One region of the Thalassospira sp. ABL2_045 genome, then DNA from elsewhere that is predicted to be linked to it. Evidence: predicted binding sites of a transcription regulator. Region 1 holds the regulator's gene; the other holds the start of a gene.
What was found. Region 1 encodes LexA, which represses DNA repair genes until DNA is damaged. Its sites were predicted from a motif close to ATGTTCTANTTTGGTTC; they were not measured.
Positions count from the first base shown of each region.

Region 1 (11,642 bases):
CCCCGGGGATCCCGATTTTTCGCGCAACCTCTATTTCAGCGATATTGGCGCATCCGGGTTTGTGTTCGGGCGGCAGTTCGAAGTTTTAAAGCGTGATAATGCTTTAAATAACAATGCCTTGTTGGTTTATGTTGAAAGAGCACGTCAATATATATCCGCCACAATCAGCAATGAAATGCGCGGACCGGAAGCCGGAATTGCGAAGGCGCTGATCATTGGGGAGCGCGGCGAAGTCACCCCGGAAATTGCCGATAACCTTCGAAAATCCGGTCTCGCGCATCTGCTGGCGATTTCCGGTTTGCATATGGGATTGCTCTGCGGGACGGTGTTTTTCCTGATCCGCTTCGGACTGGCCGCCATTCCGGCGATTGCCCTGCGTTATCCGATCAAGAAATGGGCGGCGATGGCTGCGATGCTGGCGGGTCTTGTTTATCTGGGCTTGTCCGGCGCCACCATTCCGACCCAGCGTGCCTTTGTCATGTTGCTCGTCGTCTGGTTGGCATTGCTTTTGGATCGCCGTGCGATCTCACTTCGGCTGGTCGGGGTAGCAGCCATTGTGGTGCTGCTCCTGCGGCCTGATGCCGTGCTGGGGGCAAGTTTCCAGTTGTCTTTTGCCGCCGTTGGCGCGCTTGTCGCCTTTTATGACGGGCCGGGGCGGCGTTGGCTTGACCGACAAGGGATGTTGTCCTGGTATGAGCGAGGTGGTCTTTATCTTGCCGGTTTGCTTCTGACCAGCCTGATTGTGACGGCCGTGACCGCCCCGATCATCGGCTACCATTTTGGGCGCATTTCCATGCTTGGCGTTTTGGCCAATCTGATCGCCATTCCGGTAATGGCCTTCTGGGTGATGCCTTGGATCGTTGCGACGCTGGCGCTGATTCCGCTTGGATTATCCGGCCTGTCCTTGGCGGCGATGAAGCCTGGACTGACAGTGCTTCTCGAAACCGCTGATCTGGTCGCGGCCCAAAACTGGGGGCTTTGGTATGTCGCGGGTCTTGATATGTTGGCGGTCGCTTTGGGGTTGCTCGCACTGGCATGGATTGTTATCTGGCGCGACAAGTTGATGATCCTCCCGGTACTCCCTGTGATCGCGGCAGTCTTCATTTTTCAGATAACCCATCAGGAACCTGAAATTCTGATCTCGGGGGACCGTGAAAGCTTTGCAATCTATAATCCGGATGCCGGTATCCTGCACACATCCTCCCGGCTGAATGGTTTTCAGAAAGATATCTGGATGAACCGCTTTGGCATTCGCCCGGAACAGGCAACACGGCGCGTTCAGGCGTGCCAAAGTGATCCCTGCAGGGTTGCTGTCAGTGTGGACGGCATTCCTGCGCAGATAATTGTCGCCAGCCGCATCACCAATCCGTTTTATGCCTGTCGCAATGCCGATATCGTCGTCAACCAACAAACCGATCTGCCTAACAGCTGTCAGGTGTCTGGGGCGCGTATGGTGATTGATGATGATGTGCTGTGGTGGCAGGGCGGTGTGGCCGTCAAACTGCCGACAAGCCCGGACAATCAAACGACAATCAAAACAGTGCGCGAAGACAGCGGCAATTGGCCCTGGATCATCATTGGCAGTAGAGCAGGGCGCTAGGTGCCCACGTTGGCCCCAACTATAACCGTTAAAAAAGAAAAACGCCCGGGCAAAAGCACCGGGCGTTTGATCTTTAAAATGCAGGCAAGCAATCAGTATTGACGCAGCAGCCCGACCAGACGGCCCTGGATTTGCACCCGGTCCGGCGACAGGGCGCGGGTTTCATAGCGTGCATTGGCGGGTTCAAGCAGCACTTCACCGCGGCCACGTTTCAGGCGCTTCAGGGTGGCCTCGGCGTCGTCGACAAGGGCGACGACAATGGTGCCGTCATGAGCCTGCTCGCAACGCTGGATCAGAACCGTGTCGCCATCAAGAATGCCGGCCTCGACCATCGAATCACCAGAAACTTCAAGGGCATAGTGATCGCCGGTGCCGAGCAGGGCGGCCGGGACCTGCACCATGGTGCTTTGATCGCGAAGCGCCTCGATCGGCGTACCCGCAGCAATCCGGCCATAAAGCGGCAACCCAATGGATTCCCCGGCCTCAGAGAAGGCGGTTGGCACAGTCGCGGGCCGATGCGGGGCCTTTCGCGCACTGGCGATGGATGTCACGTTGTTGGGCGTGTCGGGCGTGTCATCCTCGTTATTTTCAGGCAGGCGCACGACTTCCAGTGCACGCGCCCGATGGGCAAGGCGGCGGATGAAACCGCGTTCCTCAAGGCCTGTAATCAGGCGATGAATGCCGGATTTGGATTTAAGGTTCAGGGCCTCTTTCATTTCATCGAAAGAGGGCGAAATCCCGTGATCGCGAAGGTAATTGTCTATATAGACCAGCAACTCATATTGCTTGCGCGTCAGCATGATATTTCCCGAACCTGTAAAAAGAACAAAAAGGATACACGAATGTTCTACTTTAGTTCTTTTCGCGGGTCAAGCGGGTCTGTGCGATTAAACGCAAAAACCGAATAATCGCGGCAATCCTTCAAAAAATGTGAATAGTAGGCCGTGAAACAGGACAGGATGTTAGTCCGCCGTAAAGGTCCCCGACTTACCACCTTCTTTCCGGGTGACCCGCAGATCGGTAATCCTCATACTTTTATCAACCGCCTTGCACATGTCAAAAACCGTCAGTGCTGAAACTGATGCCGCGGTGAGGGCCTCCATCTCGACACCAGTCTTGCCGGTTGTCTTGCAGGTGGCGGTGATATCGACTGCGTCGGCATCTTCCGCAAGCTCAAGGTCGACCGTGACCGAGGTCAGGGGCAGGGGATGACAGAGCGGGATCAGATCGGGGGTCTTTTTCGCGCCCATGATCCCGGCAAGCTGGGCGATGCCAAGAACATCACCCTTTTTATGGCCGCGATCCGCAATCAGCTTGGCCGTTTCCGAAGACATCAGAACCCGGGCTTTGGCAATCGCGATGCGCGCAGTTTCCGCCTTGGCCGAAATATCGACCATCACCGCATTGCCACCGGCATCAATATGGGAAAGCTTGTCTGCCATTTTCGGTCCAGTATGGGTCAGGCCGCAAGGCCGAGCAGGTTACGGGTGGCGGTGGTGACGTCGTCCTGACGCATCAGGCTTTCACCGATCAGGAAGCACTGCGCGCCGACCTTTGCCATGCGGGCGAGATCGTCCGGGGTGAACAGGCCGCTTTCCGCGACCAGCAAACGGTCATCACCGACCATGCTTGCCAGTTCCTCGGTCGTCGTAAGGCTGGTTTCCATGGTTTTGAGGTTGCGGTTGTTGATGCCGAGCAAACGCGATTTCAGCTTGAGCGCACGTTCAAGTTCCGGGGCATTGTGCACCTCGATCAGGACGTCCATGCCAAGGCTGTGCGCGGCATCTTCAAGTTCGGCCGCAAGGCTGTCTTCAAGGGCTGCCATGATCAGAAGGATGCAGTCAGCGCCAAGCGCACGCGCCTCTGTCACCTGATAGGGATCGATTATGAAATCCTTGCGAAGGGCCGGAAGGTCGACGGCTGCACGGGCGGCGACCAGATAGCTGTCATCGCCCTGGAAATAGGGGATGTCGGTCAGAACCGACAGGCAGCTTGCCCCGCCAGCCTGATAGGCCTTGGCCAGTTCCGGCGGATTGAAGTCTGCGCGGATCAGGCCCTTGGACGGTGATGCCTTCTTGATTTCGGCAATCAGGCCATAACGGCCATCAGCAACACTGGTTTCAAGCGCATTGATGAAGCCACGCGGTGCGGACTGTTCTTTTGCCTCTGCCTCAAGCGCGCCAGGGGTCTTGCGCGTCTTGCAGGCCGCGACATGATCGCGCTTGTCGTTGCAGATTTTGGTCAGTACGTCGCTCACGCCGCGTTTCCTTCGTTCGTAATGTCTACAAGGCCCTGAAGGGTCTCGGCAGCCTTGCCGCTATCAATCGCGTCGGCGGCCTTTTTGATACCATCCGCCAGATCGCTGGCAATGCCGGTCACCACAAGGACCGCACCGGCATTCATCAGAACGATATCGCGATAGGGGCCTTTCTTGGCGGCGAGCAGGTCCGTAATCGCCTTGGCATTCTCGTCGGCATCGCCGCCTTTGAGATCGTCAAGCGTTGCGGTTTCAAGACCGAAATCGCTTGGATTGATTTCAAAGGTGGTGACGGTGCCATCCTTGACCTCGGCGACAAAGGTCGGGCCGGTGGTCGAGATTTCATCAAGGCCGCTATGACCATGCACTACCCAGGCATGGACCGACCCCAGACGGTTCAGCACATGGGCAATCGGTTCAACCCACTGTTTGCCAAAGACACCGAGAACCTGACGTTTGGTTTTGGCCGGGTTGGCAAGTGGGCCGAGCAGGTTAAAGATCGTTCGCGTGCCCATTTCAACACGGGTCGGCATGACGTGGCGCATCGCCGAATGATGGCGGGTGGCCATCATGAAGCAAAGATTGATCTTTTTCAGCGCCTTTTCGAGAAGCTTCATATCGGCATCAAGATTGACACCAAGCGCCATCAAAACGTCCGCAGAACCGGATTTTGACGACGCCGCACGGTTGCCGTGTTTGGCAACGGTTGCGCCAGCGGCGGCTGCCACAATGGCCGCCCCGGTCGAGATGTTATAGGTGCCGCTGCCATCACCGCCCGTGCCGCAGGTATCAACCGCATTTTCCGGGGCAACGATGCCGGTGGCCTTTTCGCGCATGACACGCGCCGCCCCGGTGATTTCATCAATGGTTTCACCGCGCAGGCGCAACCCCATCAGGAAAGCCCCCATCTGCGACGGCGTCGCCTGACCGGACATCAGCACGTTAAAGGCGCCTTCGGCCATGCTTTCGGTCAGTTTTTCGCCATCTGCGACTTTGGCCAGAATTGGCTTCAGATCATGATCAGTCGACATCGGGTCTTCCTTGGTTTGCGGTCCAGTGCGTGTTGGGCACTATCGGTCAGGCACTGGTATAGTCGATAAAATTCTTCAATAGGGCGTGTCCATGTTCCGAAGCGATGCTTTCGGGATGGAACTGAACACCATGAATCTGATGGGTTTTGTGACGCACGCCCATAATCAGACCATCTCCGCTTTGGGCGGTGATTTCAAGGCTGTCGGGCAAAGTTTCGCGTTCAATCACCAATGAATGATAACGGGTGGCTTCAAACGGGCTGGGAAGGCTTGCAAAGACGCTTTGTCCGGAATGGGTCATCGCATCGGTCTTGCCATGCATGCATTCGGGGGCGCGGATGACCTTGCCGCCAAATGCCTGGCCAATCGATTGATGACCAAGACACACACCAAGCAACTTGACCTTGCCAGCCGCCGCCTTGATCAGATCAAGGCAAATACCGGCCCGTTCCGGGTCACAGGGACCCGGCGAAATCACAATGCCTTCGGGGTTAAGTGCGAGCGCTTCTTCAACGCTGACCTCATCATTGCGGCGCACTTCGACCTCGGGGCCGAGTTCGCGCAGATAGTGCCACAGATTGAATGTGAAACTGTCGTAATTATCGATGAGGAGATACATAAAAAAGCAGGCTCACGCACATTAAGGTCGGCAGAGAATAAACGCCATTGTATTTACGTCAAGCAGAAGCAGAGCAAGGCTTTTTTAGCCTCTGGCGAGTCTTTGATCACGCGAGGTGTAATCCTTTAACCGTGCGCTAACCAGAGCCGTTTTAAAAAGATCAAAAGAACCACCGACAGGATCGGTGTATAATCACCATATGGGAAGGGGCTGTTCAATCAACGAAACAGCCGCTACGAGCATCCCAGCAAACGAATACTGGAGACCACAGCGTGGCACGCCGGGCAACCCGGGCAACGACCGCCAGCCGTAAAAAGGCGGCACCCAAGAAATCCAACCGTAAAAAGACCGCTCCGAAAAAGAAAACGGGTGGCATTGGTCGCCTGATGCTGGGCGGGGCCTTTGTTGCGGGTACGTTATCGGCGATCATTGCGGTCGGCAGCATGCTTGAACTTGATCGCGCGTCCGATGAAATTGGCCGTGCTTCGGATCAGGGCGCACCAAATTATGCGCTGGCTGACCCCGAACCGACCCCGATGCTGCGCAAGGATTACACCCTGTCAGACAACGCATCGGTTTCCGAGCGCGGACGCACGGGATATCTCGTTGGCGAGAATGACGGTGCCGGCGCATCAAAGGGACAGATCGGGCAGGGTGAACCAGGCCTGACGGACTATGTCCCGGCACCTGCATCCCGCAAGCCTACCCAAGGGGGTGATATCCTTCCGGGTGACAGTGGCAGTGATGTGCCAGGTTCGTCGGTTGCCGCCATGGATCAGCCGTGGCGAAAATATGCCGCCCTGACACAGGATACCGGCGACAAGCCGGTAATTGCGATTGTGATTGATGATGCCGGCCTTGATCAGCCGCGCACTGCCCGCACGGTCGAGCTGCCAGGCCCGATCACGATTTCCTATCTGCCTTATGCACGTAACTTGCAGCCACAGGTCAATGCGGCGCGCAAGGCCGGACATGAAGTGATGCTGCATATGCCCATGGAGCCGTCCTCCAGTGCGGTTGATCCGGGGCCACATGCCCTGTATGTCAGCGATGGTCGTGACAAGGTTCTGTCGGAAATGAACTGGATGCTGGATCAGTTCGATGGCTATGTCGGTGTGAACAACCATATGGGCAGCAAGTTTACATCGGACCCCGCCCATATGAAAATGGTCATGGAAGTCATGAAGTCCCGTGGACTGATGTTCCTCGATTCCCGCACCAGTGCAAAGTCTGTTGCCTACTCCACAGCGGGCCGTTTTGGTGTTCCGGCTCTGACGCGTGATGTGTTTATCGATGATGCAGACGATGCTGCCAAGATTGCTGAGATGCTTGATAAAATCGAACGGGTGGCCAGCAAACAGGGATATGCCATCGCCATTGGACATCCACGCGATCGGACGCTTGGCGCGCTTGCGAAATGGATTCCTGAAATTCAGGCCAAGGGGTTCGAGCTGGTCCCGATTACAGATGTTCTGCGCCGATCAATGCAGAGTGTGACTGGCTAAGCTTAACCTGAACAAATCGTCATTCCCACGAAGGTGGGAATCCAAAACGGTAGCAACGCTGTTTGGATTCCGGGTCTACGCTTCGCTTCGCCCGGAATGACGGTTTTCATCTTTGTTATGGTTTGTTCCCGTCACGCGAAGCGATGGGCTTCGCGGGCGGCGGCCATGAGCGCGCCGGCCTTGTTCTGGCATTCCTTGTGCTCGAGTTCCGGTTTGCTATCGACAACGACGCCTGCGCCTGCCTGAATGTGGATTTTCTCGTCCTTGATGACGGCGGTACGCAGCGCGATGCAGGTATCCATCGAACCGTCGGCCGAGATATAGCCGATACAGCCGGCATAGATGCCACGACGGACCGATTCCAGTTCATCAATGATTTCCATGGCGCGGACTTTGGGGGCGCCCGAAACGGTTCCGGCCGGGAAACCGGCCTTGAGCGCGTCCATGGCGTCATATTTGGTTTCGTCAATCTGACCGACCACGTTTGAGACGATATGCATGACGTGGGAGTAGTATTCGATCTGTTCGCGGTCGGTGACGCGCACGGTTCCCGGCTTGGAAACGCGCCCGACATCGTTACGGCCAAGATCAAGCAGCATCAGATGTTCCGAGCGTTCCTTGGGATCATCAAGCAGGTCTTGCGCCATGACTTTGTCGTCATCGGACGTCTTGCCGCGCCGTCGGGTGCCGGCAATCGGGCGAATGGTGACTTCGCCATCGCGCAACCGCACCAGGATTTCCGGGCTGGCGCCGACGACCTGAAAACCGCCGATATCAAGATAGAACATGAAGGGCGACGGGTTGATCCGGCGAAGGGCGCGGTAAAAGGCAAAGGGCGGCAACTGATAAGGCAGCGTATAGCGCTGTGAGAGGACCACCTGAAAGATGTCGCCTGCGCGGATGTAATCCTTGGCCTTTTCGACCATGTCGTGGAAGCCGGCCTCGGTCACGCTGACCTTTGGGGCGGGCAGGGTGTCGGGCACGGATTTGGAGCGGCGGTCGATAAACAGGTTACGCTGGAACTGTTGGACCACGTCATTGAGCCGTGCGCAGGCCAGATCATAGGCCGCATCAGCCGAGATACCGTTTTCCGGGCGGACCGGGGTGACGACGGTTACCGTGTCTTCGATGGTATCAAAACTTGCGGTCACGGTCGGGCGGATGAAAATGCCATCAGGCACATCAAGTTCATCCTTGTTGCTGTCGGGCAGCTTTTCCATCAGACGGACGGTGTCATAGCCCATATAGCCGACCAGACCGGCACTCATCGGCGGTAGGTTGTCAGGCAGTTCGATGTAGCTTTCGGCGATCAGTTTCTTGAGGCTGTCAAGCGGGGCGTCATCCTCTGCCACAAAGGCGTCGGCATCGGCCATTGCCCGGCGATTGAGTTCGGCCTTGTTGCCAAAGCAGCGCCAGATCAGATCGGGTTTGAGCCCCAGGAAGGAATACCGCCCACGGACGGATCCGCCTTCAACAGATTCAAGCAAATAGGTGTTTGGCATGCCTTCGGCGATCTTGAGAAAGGCCGAGACCGGTGTATCAAGGTCAGCGGTCAGCGAGGTCCAGAGAACCTGCGAAATGCCGTTGTCGTAGTTATGCTTGAAACTGGTGAAATCCGGTTTGATTTCCATGGTCTGTCCGATGGTTGGGCGCGTTATCAGGATAGAAAAAGGGCGACCGGAGTGTTCCGGTCGCCCTTGTTGACTGATCAGTTTGCAGCGGTTGGCTGATAAAGCTCGTTGATCACGCTGTTATTCACACTGACCGAGATTTCCTCGTTCAGGTAATTGAGATACTGCGCAAGGATGTCCTCGTTAAGCGCTTCCTTGAGCTCGTCATTTACCGGTCGTGCGTCTGCGGTGTTGATGTCGGCGGCCTCGATGTCATCAAGCTTGACGACAAGAACGTCTTCACCGGTCTGAACGGCTTTGGCCTTGCCATCTTCAAGGGTGAAGAGGGCTGCGGCAACAGCCGGGTTTACATCATCGCCAAGGCCCTGGCCGGTGCGGCGGGTCATGCCGGTTTCGCGAACGGTGGTCGCGTCTTCGGATGCAAGCGTCGCGATGTCAGCACCGGTATTGTTGATGTTGCCAGCCAGTTCTTCGGCCTTTTCCATCATCAGGCGCTGACGTTCTTCGGCGGTCCAGGCGGCGACGACGTCTTCACGGACGTCTTCGAACGGACGCAGGGCCGATGGCGTTACGTTTTCAACGCGGACAACATAACGGGTGCCCGAAGCGGTTTCTTCGAGGAAGCTTTCCTCGCCGTTTTCAAGCTCGAAGATCTTGGCGTTGATTTCTTCTGCACCGTCAACGTTCTGACCTGCAAGGCCTTCGCCACGGACAACGCCGTCAAGCTTGTAGGTTTTTGCACCAACGTCACGTGCGGCATCTTCGATCGGGGTGCCTGCACCGAGTTCCTCGTCAAAGGTGGCGGCAAGATCGTAGATCGCGTCTTCGGCTTTGAACTGCTTGAGGCCATCAACAATGATGTCGCGGACTTCATCAAGGCTTTGCGTGCTGCCCGGGGTGACGGACGGAACGCGGATGATATGCCAGCCAAGGGCGGTTTCAACCGGTTCGGAAATGCCACCTTCTTCAAGGGCGAAGGTGGCTTCGCTCAGATCCGGCAGGATGTCATTGGCGGTGAATTCGCCAAGTTTGACCATGGCTTCGTCCATGCCGGCATCTTCGGCAACGGCCATGAAGTCAGCACCTTCCGTCAGGCGGTTATAGGCGTCACGCGCGGTCTGTTCTTCGTTCGGGGCAAACAGGATCTGTTCGACCGTACGTTTTTCCGGGGTCTGGAATTCAGGTTCGCGCTGGGCATAAGATTCGGCGATTTCATCCTCGGTCACGGTGATGGTCGGGATGAGATCGGCTGCGCTGAGCGTTGCCAGGGTCACGTCGCGGCTTTCCGGTGCGGTGAACTGTGCGGCGTTGTCTTCGTGATAGGCACGCAGGGTTGCATCATCGGCGACCGGAATGTTGGCGAACTCGTCCGCATTCAGTGCAAAGAACGAACCGCTGCGCTGTTCATTGCGATAGGCAACGATCTGGCGTGCCATGATGTCAGGCACAGCTGCCGGGCTGGTCAGGCTGTCAACAACCTGCTGGCTCATCATGTCGCCACGGACACCATTGATGAATTCGTTTTCGGTGTAGCCCGCCTGATAAAGTGCCTGCATGAAGCGGTCACGGCTGAACTGGCCAGTGGCCGGGTCCTTGAAGCTGTCAGATGAGAAAATCTGATCGCGGACTTTTTCGTCGCTGATGCCGATGCCGATATTCTTGGCATCTTCACGCAGGATCTTCTGCGAGACGAGCGACTGCACCGTATTGTTCAGAAGGCCCATCTGGACGGCCTGCTGCTGGTTGAAGTTCGGTCCGAACATGTTTCGCATATTCTGAACGCTGCGCTGAAACGCGCGGTCCAGTTCGACCGGGGTGATCTTCTGGCTGCCGATTTCGGCAACTTCACGCGAGGTGCCCAGATTAAGCATCGATGCGTTCAGGCCCCAGATCACGAAGCTCAGTGCAATCACGCCAAAGATAATCTTGGCGAAGATTGATTTCGAAAATGTGCGAATGCCAGCAAGCATATGATAAGCCTAACAATCCGTGGTTTGACGCCAAAGTCAGGCTTTGACGTCGTTTCATTATTGATCGCCCGGACAGCGCCTCAGATGACACGGGCCGAGCAAATTTGCCGCGCATCTTAATGGCGAGTGTTATCAGCGGCAACAGGCGATTGTATAGAAGATGACTGCAATCACATCCTAAATAAGCGATCAGGCGTTTTCGGGTACTTGGCCCCGCTGGCATGGCATGCTAAAACCCGCGTCGAAACAGGTCCTGTAACAAATCGTAACGGCCGCAAACGGGTTGTTATTGCCTTGATACACGGACATAATATGAACCTGATCAGCACGAGGTACCCCCGATGACCCAACGCCGTCCCCTGATTGCCGGAAACTGGAAAATGAACTGTTTGCGTGCAGACGGTCTTGCGCTGGCGTCAAGCCTGGCGGCGAAGGCGTCTGAAAAAGGGGCGCTTGGTTGTGATGTTCTGGTCTGTCCGCCGGCGACGCTTCTTTCGGACGTGGTTGGCGTCACACACGGAAGTGCCGTTGCTGTTGGCGGGCAAGATTGCCACGCTGCGATTTCTGGTGCGCATACCGGTGATGTGGCGGCTGCGATGCTTGCTGATATCGGGGCGGAATATGTTCTGGTTGGCCATTCCGAGCGCCGCGCGGATCATGCTGAAAGCTCAACCGATATCCGCAAAAAGGCGATTGCCGCCCATGATGCCGGTTTGACGGCGGTTGTCTGTGTGGGGGAAACCGAAGAAGAACGTGATCTTGGTGCGACGCTTTCGGTGGTGAACGGGCAGGTGGCTGTATCGCTTCCCGAGGGGGCAACCGCGAAAAACACCGTTGTGGCCTATGAGCCGGTCTGGGCGATTGGTACGGGCCGTACGGCAAGTGTTGCCGAAGTTGCCGAGGTTCATGCCGCGATCCGTGCCGAACTGGTCAAACGGTTCGAGGATGGCAATGAGTTCCGCATTCTGTATGGTGGTTCGGTCAAACCGTCCAATGCCAAGGAATTGCTGGGCGTTGAAGATGTCGACG
Region 1 is NZ_JBSWYV010000004.1:178,325-189,966, reverse strand. It holds gene ACXAIA_RS08535 (ComEC/Rec2 family competence protein) at 1-1,600, shown strand, start outside; gene lexA (transcriptional repressor LexA) at 1,693-2,400, opposite strand; gene moaC (cyclic pyranopterin monophosphate synthase MoaC) at 2,563-3,063, opposite strand; gene trpC (indole-3-glycerol phosphate synthase TrpC) at 3,060-3,857, opposite strand; gene trpD (anthranilate phosphoribosyltransferase) at 3,854-4,888, opposite strand; gene ACXAIA_RS08510 (anthranilate synthase component II) at 4,935-5,507, opposite strand; gene ACXAIA_RS08505 (divergent polysaccharide deacetylase family protein) at 5,780-7,012, shown strand; gene trpE (anthranilate synthase component I) at 7,144-8,643, opposite strand; gene ACXAIA_RS08495 (SurA N-terminal domain-containing protein) at 8,721-10,613, opposite strand; gene tpiA (triose-phosphate isomerase) at 10,955-11,642, shown strand, end outside.

Region 2 (11,642 bases), on a different contig from region 1:
GGATCAGATGTGAAAAGGCTGTCTTAAAGGGTGCAACCCAGGACGGGTTTTCGTCCGTCGCTACGATCGGTGTCTGATTGAAGTGACGCCATATCATCATCGAAAGTTCGGCAACGCCAAACAGGAACGCCGCAACAACCACAACCGTTTGCCAGTCACTGATCGCAAACAGGCTGGCGGCCAAAAGCGGTCCGAGAACGATGCTCGCCTGATTGACACTTTGTGAAACCGACTGGATTTTCTCAAACCGGGCATTGGCAAAGATCTGCGGCAACAGCACTTCGCGCGCCATGAAGCCCTGCGTGGTCAAAAGACCGCAAATCGCCGAAATGCCAACAACCCAGCCCAACCCGTCAAACAAGGCATACCCGCCGAGCCCCAGCGCGCAGATCACAGCACGCCCGATCTGGCTTAACTGCATCAAACGCAGTGGGGAATAACGATCCGACAAAACCCCGCATACCGGATAGAACAATACGCGCGGTAAGGTTTCGGCGGCATAAGCCAACCCCGACAGAGAAACGCTTTGAGTGGTTTGATACACCACCAGCGGCACAACAAACAAAAGAAACTGATCGGCGAGCCTTGCGGCAAACATGGATGTGAAAAACAGACTGGCAGGCTTTCGGAAATCAAATCGCACCGTGAAGCATCCTTTTGAAATCAGTGCAAAAGTCTGACACGCACCCTGCGTTGATTATACTATTTCCAAAAGCCGCAATCTTGCATGCCTGCCGCGCAACTTCGGGTAGTGACTTTCACATACCCTCCGCGCGAACAGAGTCCTTTGGCTCAAAGACACTTGCCTTGTTGCACTTTTCGAATTAAACACCCTTGAAATGTTAATTAATATTGGACTCCATTTTTTTGTGTAAAAATAGAAATCACACTTGCGTTGCGGGGCATTCCATATTACCCATCAAAGACAAGTGAAATACTTTTATAAACACATAAAATTGTGTTGATTGCACCAGCTTTGATTGATCGGCAGGAAATAGAATGCAGCCCAATCTGACCCATCTCCGCCAGCTTGAGGCAGAGAGTATCCATATCATCCGCGAGGTGGCGGCATCGTTCGAACGACCGGTGATGCTTTATTCCATCGGCAAGGATTCATCGGTTTTGCTGCATTTGGCGCGCAAGGCATTTTACCCGGCCCCGCCGCCCTTCCCGTTGATGCATGTCGACACCACCTGGAAATTCCGCGAAATGATCGCGTTTCGCGACCGGATGGCGGCTGAATATGGCTTTGATCTGATTGTGCATATCAATCAGGACGGCGTTGAGCGGGGCATTGGTCCGTTTACCCATGGCTCCAGCCTGCATACCGATGTCATGAAGACTGAATCGCTGAAACAGGCGCTGAACAAATACAAGTTTGATGCAGCCTTTGGCGGTGCGCGGCGTGACGAGGAAAAAGCCCGTGCCAAGGAACGCGTATTTTCCTTCCGCACCGAGACCCATCGCTGGGATCCGAAAAACCAGCGCCCGGAATTGTGGGATATCTATAACGCCCGGATCAACAAGGGTGAAAGCATCCGTGCTTTCCCGATCTCGAACTGGACCGAGCTTGATATCTGGCAATATATCTATCTTGAGCAGATCCCGATTGTGCCGCTCTATTATTCCGCCAAACGCCCGGTGGTCGAACGTGACGGCACGCTGATCATGGTCGATGACGACCGCATGCCGCTCAATCCGGGGGAAAAACCGGAAATGAAATCGGTGCGGTTCAGAACGCTTGGCTGCTATCCGCTGACGGGGGCTGTTGAGTCCGAGGCAGCCACTCTGCCCGACATTATTCAGGAAATGCTTCTGACCCGTTCAAGCGAACGTCAGGGCCGCATGATTGACCATGACCAGGCCGGGTCTATGGAGAAGAAGAAGCAGGAAGGATATTTCTGATGGCACACCAATCTGATTTGATCGCCGATGATATCCTTGGCTACCTGAAGGCGCAGGAAGAAAAAAGCCTGCTGCGTTTTATTACCTGCGGCAGCGTGGATGATGGCAAATCAACCCTGATCGGCCGTCTGCTTTGGGATTCCAAACTGATCTTTGAAGATCAGCTGACAGCCCTTGAATCTGATAGCCGCAAAGTCGGCACCCAAGGCGGCGAGATTGATTTTGCCCTGCTGCTTGATGGTCTGCAGGCCGAGCGCGAACAGGGCATCACCATTGATGTTGCCTATCGCTTCTTCTCGACCGACAAGCGCAAGTTCATCGTCGCCGATACCCCCGGCCACGAACAATATACGCGCAATATGGCAACCGGCGCCTCGACCGCCGATGTTGCAGTCATCCTGATTGATGCCCGCAAAGGGATTTTGACCCAGACCCGCCGCCACAGCTTTATTACCTCATTGCTGGGCATCAAGCATGTGTTGCTGGCGGTCAACAAGATGGATTTGATCGACTATGACCAGTCGAAATTTGACGCCATCGTTGCCGAATATCAGGAATTTGCCAAGCAGCTGAAATACAGCTCGATCACCGCAATTCCGCTTTCGGCGCTTCGTGGCGATAACATGATTGCTCCGAGTGCCAATACGCCATGGTATTCCGGCCCGACCTTGCTTTCCCATCTTGAAGATGTGCAGGTCGAACAGGACGCGATTGAAAAGCCGTTCCGCCTGCCGGTGCAGTGGGTCAATCGCCCGAACCTCGATTTCCGGGGCTTTTCGGGCACCATTTCATCGGGCCGTGTCAAACCGGGTGACGAGATTACCGTGACCGCATCGGGCCAGACCAGCAAGGTCAAGGAAATCGTCACCTTTGACGGCAACCTAGATGTTGCCATTGCCGGTCAGGCGATCACGCTGACCCTTGAAGATGAAATCGACATTTCGCGTGGCGATGTCATCGCCGAGGCCGAAGCCAAGCCCGATTTCGCAGATCAGTTCGAAGCGCGCATCATCTGGATGCATGAAGATCATCTTCTGCCCGGCCGTCCCTATCTGATCAAGATGGGTGCACAGGTCGCCAATGCGCAGATCAGCGCGCTGAAATACAAGGTCAATGTCAACACGCTGGAACATGAACCGGGAAAAACGCTTGAGCTCAATGAAGTCGGCATTGCCAATATTTCGGCTGACAAGGCGCTGGCCTTTGATCCCTATGACGAAAACCGTCATTCGGGCCGCTTCATCATCATTGACCGCTATACCAACGCCACTGTTGGGGCGGGCATGGTCAACCATTCCCTGCGTCGTGCGACCAACATCAAATGGCAGGAAATGGACATCAACAAGGGGGCACGTGCCTATCAGAAAGGCCAGAAATCGGCTGTTCTGTGGTTCACGGGCCTGTCGGGTGCCGGCAAATCGACCGTCGCCAACCTGGTTGAGAAAAAGCTCCATGCCCTTGGCAAGCACACCTACACCCTTGATGGCGATAATGTGCGTCATGGCCTGAACAAGGATCTTGGCTTTACCGATGCAGACCGCGTCGAAAACATCCGCCGTGTGGGTGAAACCGCCAAGCTGTTTGTCGATGCGGGCGTGATCACGCTGGTGTCCTTCATCTCGCCGTTTAAAAGCGAACGTCAGCTGGCGCGCAGCCTGGTTGAGGAAGGGGAATTCATCGAAGTCTTCATCGACACCCCGCTTGAGGTTTGTGAACAGCGCGATGTGAAGGGGCTTTATAAAAAGGCCCGTGCGGGCGAGATCGCCAACTTCACCGGGATCGACAGCCCCTATGAGCGGCCTGAAAATGCCGAGATCGTGGTCAGCACCGCAGATCAAAGTGCAGAAGAAGCCGCCGAGATCATTGTTACCAAACTCGAAGAGTTCGGCGTTCTGGGGGCCTGGTTCCCAGAAATCTGATCTGGCATCAAAGATACATTCAGAAAACCCGGCAGGTGATCTTGCCGGGTTTTCTTTTGCTTCAACGACATCCCTCCTGAGCAGTAAGAAACCCCTTTGATACGTCTTGACTCCTGTTCTGCTTTGACCACATAAAAAAGAACAAAATAGGAACAATCACACATGTCAGACAGACGTATTCATCAGGCCCGTGCTGCACTGGCGCGTGCCGAGCAGCAATGGAAGGTCCAGGTTTCCTGTCTGTCCGGCGGGCCAGATCAGGCAGACGGGGTGATTTCGCATGCCTTTGGCGGGGCGTCCCTGCGCGATCATATCAGCATCGGCGGCCTTGCCCCGGTGGGGCTGCATGAAGTGCTGTGCGGGCATGATGATGGCGCGTCATCGCTTCTGGCGTGGTATCTGGCGACATTGTCGGATCACGCGATGCCCGGCAAAGGCATCTTCTGGATCCGGCAACGTCGCGCGCTGGATCAGGGTGGGTTTTATCCGCCTTCCCTGCCCATGACGGCACTTGCGCCCGAACCGTTGATGATGACGGTGGATCAACAGGCCACCGCGCTTTGGACCTGCGAAGAAGTGGCGAAATCAGGCCAGGTCCGGGCGGTGATCATTGAAACCACCGACTATGACCTGACCACGGCACGACGCCTGCAACTGGCGTGTGAAAGTGGCGGCACACGCATCATTGTTTTGCGCCCTCTTGCCAGAAACGGGCGCATTCCGACTTCAAGTGCATGGACGCGCTGGCAAATCACACCTTTCAACGCCTCACACGCAACACACTCAACAGAACGACCAACAGGAAACGACCATCATCTCAGCCTGATCGGGGGACGCGGGGTCCGACCGGGAAGCTGGAAAGTCAAAACCGATGCAACAACGTTTTCTTTATCTGTGGCTGACCCACTGGAAAACCGACTGTCAGAAGATAATCCCGAAGACAGGCACGCCCACGCCTGATCAGCCCCGCGATGCTGACAGCCAAGCAAAGCCCGCAAAGGCACACGCCATCCCGCATGTGATCACACGCAGTGATCATAAGGGCGTGCTGGTCTGCGGCCTGAATGAAGCGGCGCAAAAGGCCGGATTGCACGGTGGCATGCGCCTTTCTGATGCGCGCAGCATCCTGCCCGAGCTTACAGACAGCCCCGAGGATCCGGAGCTTTGTGAGGGCAAATTTGCCCGTCTGGTGCGTTTCATGGACCGCTATAGCCCATGGATCGCCCCGGATCGGAAATTGCACACACATGGGCTGAATGGCGATGCGGGCATGTGGCTTGAAATCACCGGCGGCAGTCATTTGTTTGGCGGCGAAAGCGCCATGATCAAACAAATCCTGCGGGATATGAATGCCCAAGGCATCACCGCCCGTGCGGCCATTGCCGATACGGCGGGTGCCGCATGGGCCGCGGCACGTTGCCATACAGGGGGCCATCCGGGAGGGCCCCATGAACGCATTTTATCCCTGCCGCGTGATCACGGGGTTGCCGCCGGGTTTCCGGTATCGTGCCTGCGGTTATCGGATGAGATCATCGCGGTTTTAGCGCGCCTTGGTCTGAAACAGCTGGGTGATATCACGCCCCTGCCGCGTGCCAATATCACTACACGCCTTGGCCCGAATGTGTTGCATCGTCTGGACCAGTTTTATGGCCGCCTGCCCGAACATCTGAATTTCGAACTGCCCGATGCCCCGTGGCTGATCCGGCAGAACTTTGGCGAACCATTGGGGGATGCCGCCAATCTGGCACATGCGATTGAAAGTATGGTCGCCGATCTCTGTGCGAAACTGCGCGCCGAAAACCTTGGTCTTCGACGTCTGATCGTCCGATCCATTCGGGTCGATGGCCATCCTCACACCATCACGACGACAACCGGCACGCCCTGCCAATCCGAAAGCCATATCCTGCGATTGCTGGCCGAAAAGATGCCCGGGGTTGATACCGGCTTTGGCATCGAACAGGTGATTGTCTATGCGCCGTGGGTCGAACATGTCGCCTTTCGCCAGGTCCGCCTGGACCGCCAGCAAAATGACAGCAGCGATGCCATTGCATTGGGCGAGTTGCTGGATCGCATTACCCATCATCTGGGCCCCAAGGACATTTTATATCGCCCGGCCCATCATGCCAGCCACCTGCCCGAACGGGCCGCCATCCGGCAATCGCCGACCGGGCCTGTCAAACCGGCCCGCATCCCGGATGCCCCCCTGCCCAAGCGTCCGGTGCGGCTGATTGATCCGCCCGAACCGGTCGATGTCATGGAACGCAGTGCGACTGGCGCCCCGACCAAACTGCGCTGGCGCAAGATGATGATTGATGTTCTGCGTGCGGACGGGCCGGAGCGCATCTGCCCGGAATGGTGGACGCATCTGGAACGTGACAATTACGCCCTGTCGCACATGACACGCGATTATTTCCGCATCTGCGATCAGAAAGGCCGGCTGATCTGGCTGTTTCGAAGCGGCCATGCCGGACAGGATATCTGGTCGGTGCATGGTTTATTTGCCGGATAACGCCATGACAAAGCAAGCCAACAGCACCGACACCCCGGCCTATGCCGAACTGCATGTCAGCAGCAATTTTTCTTTCCTCCGTGGCGCGTCGCACGCTGAGGAACTTGTTCTGACCGCCGCCACCAAGGGCCTGCATGCGATTGCGATCACCGATCACAACACGCTGGCCGGGGTGGTGCGCGGCCATACGGCACATCGCAATTATGCTGATCGGCTGAACTATATTGTTGGTTGCCGTCTTGATCCGATGGATGGGCCGTCCTTGCTGTGTTATCCGACGGATCGGCAGGCTTATGCCCGCCTGTGCCGGTTGCTCACCCTTGGCAAGCGCCGCGCGCCCAAGGGATCGTGCGAGATTTATCTCGCCGATATCGTCACCCATGGCGAAGGGCTGCTGTTTATCGCTGTGCCGCCCCAAGTGCCTGATGACGCCTTTCGCACCGAGTTAATCAGTCTGAAATCGCATTTTGGCGGGCGGCTGTGGCTGGCCATCGGGCGGTTCATGGACGGGTTTGACAGCGAACGCCTTGAATTTACCGAGGCGGTTGAATCTGAGCTTGGCATTCCCGCCGTGGTCACCAATGACGTGCATATGCATTTGCGGTCGCGCAAACCTTTGCAGGATGTCCTGACCTGTATTCGCCATCACTGCACGATTGAGGATGCCGGGTACCGTCTGTTTCCCAATGGCGAGCGCCATATCAAATCGCCGCGTGAAATGGCCCGTTTGTTTCCGGGGCACCCGCACTGGATCGCCCGCACCGTCGAGATTGCCGATCAATGCAGCTTCAGTCTGGATGAGCTGCGCTACGAATACCCCGACGAAAATGACGGCACCGGCGAAGGCACCCAGGAACGCCTGATCCGCCTGACCTGGGAAGGGGCACAGAAACGCTACCCCAACGGCATCCCCGACAAGGTCAAAAACCTGATCGAAACGGAGCTCAAACTGATCGAGGAGCTGGGCTATGCCCCCTATTTCCTGACCGTGCATGACATTGTCGCCTTTGCCCGGTCCAGGGGTATTTTGTGTCAGGGGCGCGGGTCGGCGGCCAATTCATCGGTGTGTTTTTGTTTGCATGTCACCTCGGTCGATCCGAACGAGGTGGAATTGCTGTTTTCGCGCTTCATCAGCAATGCGCGCAATGAACCACCCGATATCGATGTCGATTTTGAACATGAACGCCGTGAAGAGGTTATTCAGTTCATCTATGAACGCTATGGCCGTGACCGGGCCGGACTGACCGCAACCGTGATTTCATATCGCTCGCGCAGTGCCATGCGTGATGTCGGCAAGGTATTCGGCCTGTCGGAAGACACCATCGTCAAATTGACCAAAACCATCTGGGGGTCCAGCAGCAAGCCCGCCCATGACAATATGATGCGCCAATCAGGCATTCATCCCGATGAACCGCGTCTCAAGGCCGTGCTGGACCTTGCCGGGGAGCTCACCGGTTTTCCCCGCCATCTGTCACAACATGTTGGCGGCTTTGTCATTACCAGCGGGCCGCTTTGTGAACTTTCGCCGATTGCCAATGCCGCCATGGCAGACCGCACCACCATTGAATGGGACAAGGATGACATTGATGCATTGGGCATCCTCAAGGTCGATATTCTGGCGCTTGGCATGCTGACCTGCATCCGAAAGGCATTGGATGAGCTGCGCACGCACAAGAACATTGATTACGATCTGGCGACCCTGCCCAAAGAAGACGTTGCCACCTATCGCATGCTGTCCAAGGCCGATAGTGTCGGCACCTTTCAGGTGGAATCACGTGCCCAAATGAGCATGCTGCCGCGTCTTAAACCGCAAACCATTTATGATCTGACCATCCAGGTCGCCATCGTCCGCCCAGGCCCGATCCAGGGCGGCATGGTCCACCCGTTTTTGCAACGGCGCATGGGGCGCGAAAAGGTTGAATACCCCTCCAAAGAACTTGAAGCCGTGCTTAAACGCACCTGTGGCGTGCCCCTGTTTCAGGAACAGGCGATGCAGATTGCCATTGTCGCGGCGGGCTATTCCGGGGGCGAGGCCGACAACCTGCGGCGCGCCATGGCAACATTCAAGCGCACCGGCACCATCGGTGAACACCGCACCAAATTCATCAATGGCATGCTGAAAAATGGCTATGACGAGGAGTTCGCCGAACGCTGTTTCAAACAGATCGAAGGCTTTGCCGATTACGGCTTCCCCGAAAGCCACGCGGCGAGTTTTGCCATTCTGGCCTATGCGTCATCCTGGCTTAAATGCCATCACCCGGATGTGTTTTTATGCGCACTTCTGAATTCCCAACCCATGGGGTTCTATGCCCCGGCGCAATTGGTCAATGATGCGCGCAATCACGGGGTGCGCGTGCTTGAAATCGATATCAATCACAGCTTCTGGGACAACAATCTGGAACGCGAACCGGGCCGTACGGCGGGGTATCATTCGGTGCGGCTTGGGTTCCGCCAGATCAAGGGATTTGGCGAGCTTGATGCCCTTGCCCTGATTTCCAACCGGCCCCAAGGCGGGTTTCAGGATGTCTATCTGATGGCGCGCCAGACGGGCTTATCGCCCGCCGCCCTTGAAAAACTGGCCGAGGCCGATGCGTTTGGATCACTTGGTCTGTCCCGGCGCGAAGCGCTGTGGGCGGTGCGACGTTTTGGCAAGGGGCGCAAGGCCCCAGCTGCCCTGCCCCTGTTTGAAGCGGCCCAGAACTTTAACCACAATATGGGCGTCTCGGCCGAATTTGGCGCCGAAGCCCCGGTGGATTTGCCGATCATGGGCCCGGGCGAGGAGATTATCGAAGACTATGCCAGCCTGCGCTTGTCGCTTAAGGGCCATCCGATGGCGATGCTGCGCGATGCGCTCAGTACTGCCGGGGTCTGCAGAGCAAGTGACATTGCCAATGTGCGCGATGGCCAACGGCTGAGCCATGCGGGACTTGCGATTGTTCGTCAGCGTCCCGGCACGGCATCGGGGGTGGTTTTCATAACCCTTGAGGATGAAACAGGCATCACCAATCTTGTGGTCTGGAGCAAGGTCATGGAACAGCACCGCCGCGAGGTGATGACCGCGACGGTTCTGGGGGTGACGGGCAAATTGCAACGCGAAGACGGGGTGACGCATATCATTGCCGACAAACTGGTCGATCTGACCCATATGCTGCAATCGATGAGCGAAAACACCAAAATCGCCCGTGATGCCAACAACCATCCGCGCAACCTGCGCTGGGCCAGCCCGCGCACTGCCCTGCCCGCGCAAGAAGCCACCAATGCGTCAAACAAACCCGGTGACCTTGATCAGCTGGAAACTCAGGGCGAGGCCTCAAGCTCGAACCACAGCCCCAACCACAGCAAAAATCACAAACGCCTTAAGATCGACAGTCATGATTTTCACTAACGCATCACCCCGAAACGCCGCCTTGATTGGCACCATGACATTTGCGGAAATGGCTCTTTGATGCAGAACCAATTTCCGGCACTGTGCTTCTTTGCACACCGCACATGAAACAGGATGTCTGATGACCGCGCCCCACAAGGATGAATTTGGCAAACCGGTTGGCCACCCGATTGAAAACTGGAACGGATGTGACCTGCCACCGCGCCGTGACATGATCGGCAGCCATGTGATCGTAAGTCCGCTTGATGTAGACCGCGACGCCCGACACCTGTTTGACGCCAACAGCACGGTGCCTGATGGATCACGCTTTACCTATCTCCCGACCGGGCCATTCGCGGATTTCGATGCTTACAAGACATGGCTTGAAAGCATGACCGCCAGCGATGACCCGATGCTTCACGCCATCATCGACAAAGCGACCAACACAGCCGTAGGCGTCGCCGCCTTCATGCGGATTGATGCGAAAAATGGCGTGATCGAGATCGGCAACATCAACTTTTCACCCGCCCTGTCACAGACCATCGGCGCGACAGAGGCGATGTATCTGATGATGAAGCGTGCCTTTGATGATCTGGGCTATCGCCGTTACGAATGGAAATGCGACGACAAGAATGCGCCATCCCGTGCCGCAGCAGCCCGTTATGGCTTTACCTATGAAGGTACATTTCGCAATCACCTGATCTATAAGGGGCGCAACCGCGACACCGCATGGTTTTCCATCACAGCCGACGAATGGCCCGCCATCCGCGCCGCATTTGACGCATGGCTGGCGCCGGAAAACTTTGATGACACCGGCAAGCAGCGCAAACGCCTTGAAGATTTTCGCACCTGACCGCTCGCGATAAACGTTTGCGGTTACACAGACCCGCAACAAACGAAGTGATGATTTTCATTTAACGGTTGTTCGGCTTATAGTCGCCAACTCAACACGTTAAATGGAAATCACTCCGATGTTTGATGCCCGCCTGCGCCCGCTGATTGATGTGCCGTTAAATGCGATTGCGCGAACGCTTTCGGGCACGGGCATTACGCCCAACATGATTACGGGGTTTGGCTTTTTCCTTGGGCTTCTGGCGGCGGCTTGTCTTGTGCTCAAACTCGATTACGCGGCCCTTGCGCTGATCCTGGCATCGCGTTTCATGGATGGGCTTGATGGGGCGGTTGCCCGGCATGCTGCCCCCAGATCACGCCATCCGGGTGCGAAAAGTCAGGAAAGCGATCTGGGGGGCTATTACGATATCGTCTCCGACTTTCTGTTTTATTCGGGCATGATTTTGGCCTTTGCCATTGGGCGACCGGAACATGCGCTTATGGCGGCGTTTCTGATCTTCTGTTTTGTCGGCACCGGATCGAGCTTTCTGGCCTATGCCATTATCGCCGCCAAACAGGGCCGCAGCGACAATGACGCCCAGGGCAAGAAAAGCTTTTTCTATCTGACAGGTATTACCGAAGGCAGCGAGACCATACTGGTCTTATGTCTCATATGCATTTTCCCGGCCATGTTCGACACTATTGCAGCCATTTTCGGCGCCTTGTGCCTGCTCACCACTGCTGGTCGGGTTCTGCAGGCACGGCGCGACTTTGGTTAGTGCGGCGATTATCACGATATCAACTGCTTGAAACGCGTTCCGGGAACTGCCATATCGAAATCGTCACCAAATCCTGTCTGCCTGGACAGGATCAAATGTTAAACGTCCACAGGCCATGGTTCCTGGCCCAAAAGAAAAGCTGCAAGGAATAAAATGCGGTCCATCAGGTTTCTGTGCTCTGTGTTTGTCGGCTGCTTCTTGCTAGTGGCCTGCGATCAATCCGGCCCCGTCAAAATCGGTTTCATTGCAGGCCTGTCTGGCCCCGGCTCGGATGCGGGGACCGATGCGCTTAATGCGCTAAAACTTGCGGCCCAGCAGGTGAATGGCGACGGTGG
Region 2 is NZ_JBSWYV010000020.1:12,942-24,583, reverse strand. It holds gene ACXAIA_RS19695 (MFS transporter) at 1-643, opposite strand, end outside; gene cysD (sulfate adenylyltransferase subunit CysD) at 1,012-1,905, shown strand; gene cysN (sulfate adenylyltransferase subunit CysN) at 1,905-3,824, shown strand; gene ACXAIA_RS19680 (ImuA family protein) at 3,987-4,784, shown strand; gene ACXAIA_RS19675 (Y-family DNA polymerase) at 4,696-6,333, shown strand; gene ACXAIA_RS19670 (error-prone DNA polymerase) at 6,338-9,718, shown strand; gene ACXAIA_RS19665 (GNAT family N-acetyltransferase) at 9,840-10,550, shown strand; gene ACXAIA_RS19660 (CDP-alcohol phosphatidyltransferase family protein) at 10,669-11,307, shown strand; gene ACXAIA_RS19655 (ABC transporter substrate-binding protein) at 11,461-11,642, shown strand, end outside.
Region 2: a site for LexA is predicted at 3,964-3,980, ahead of ACXAIA_RS19680 (ImuA family protein). Genes of this name have one in related genera too.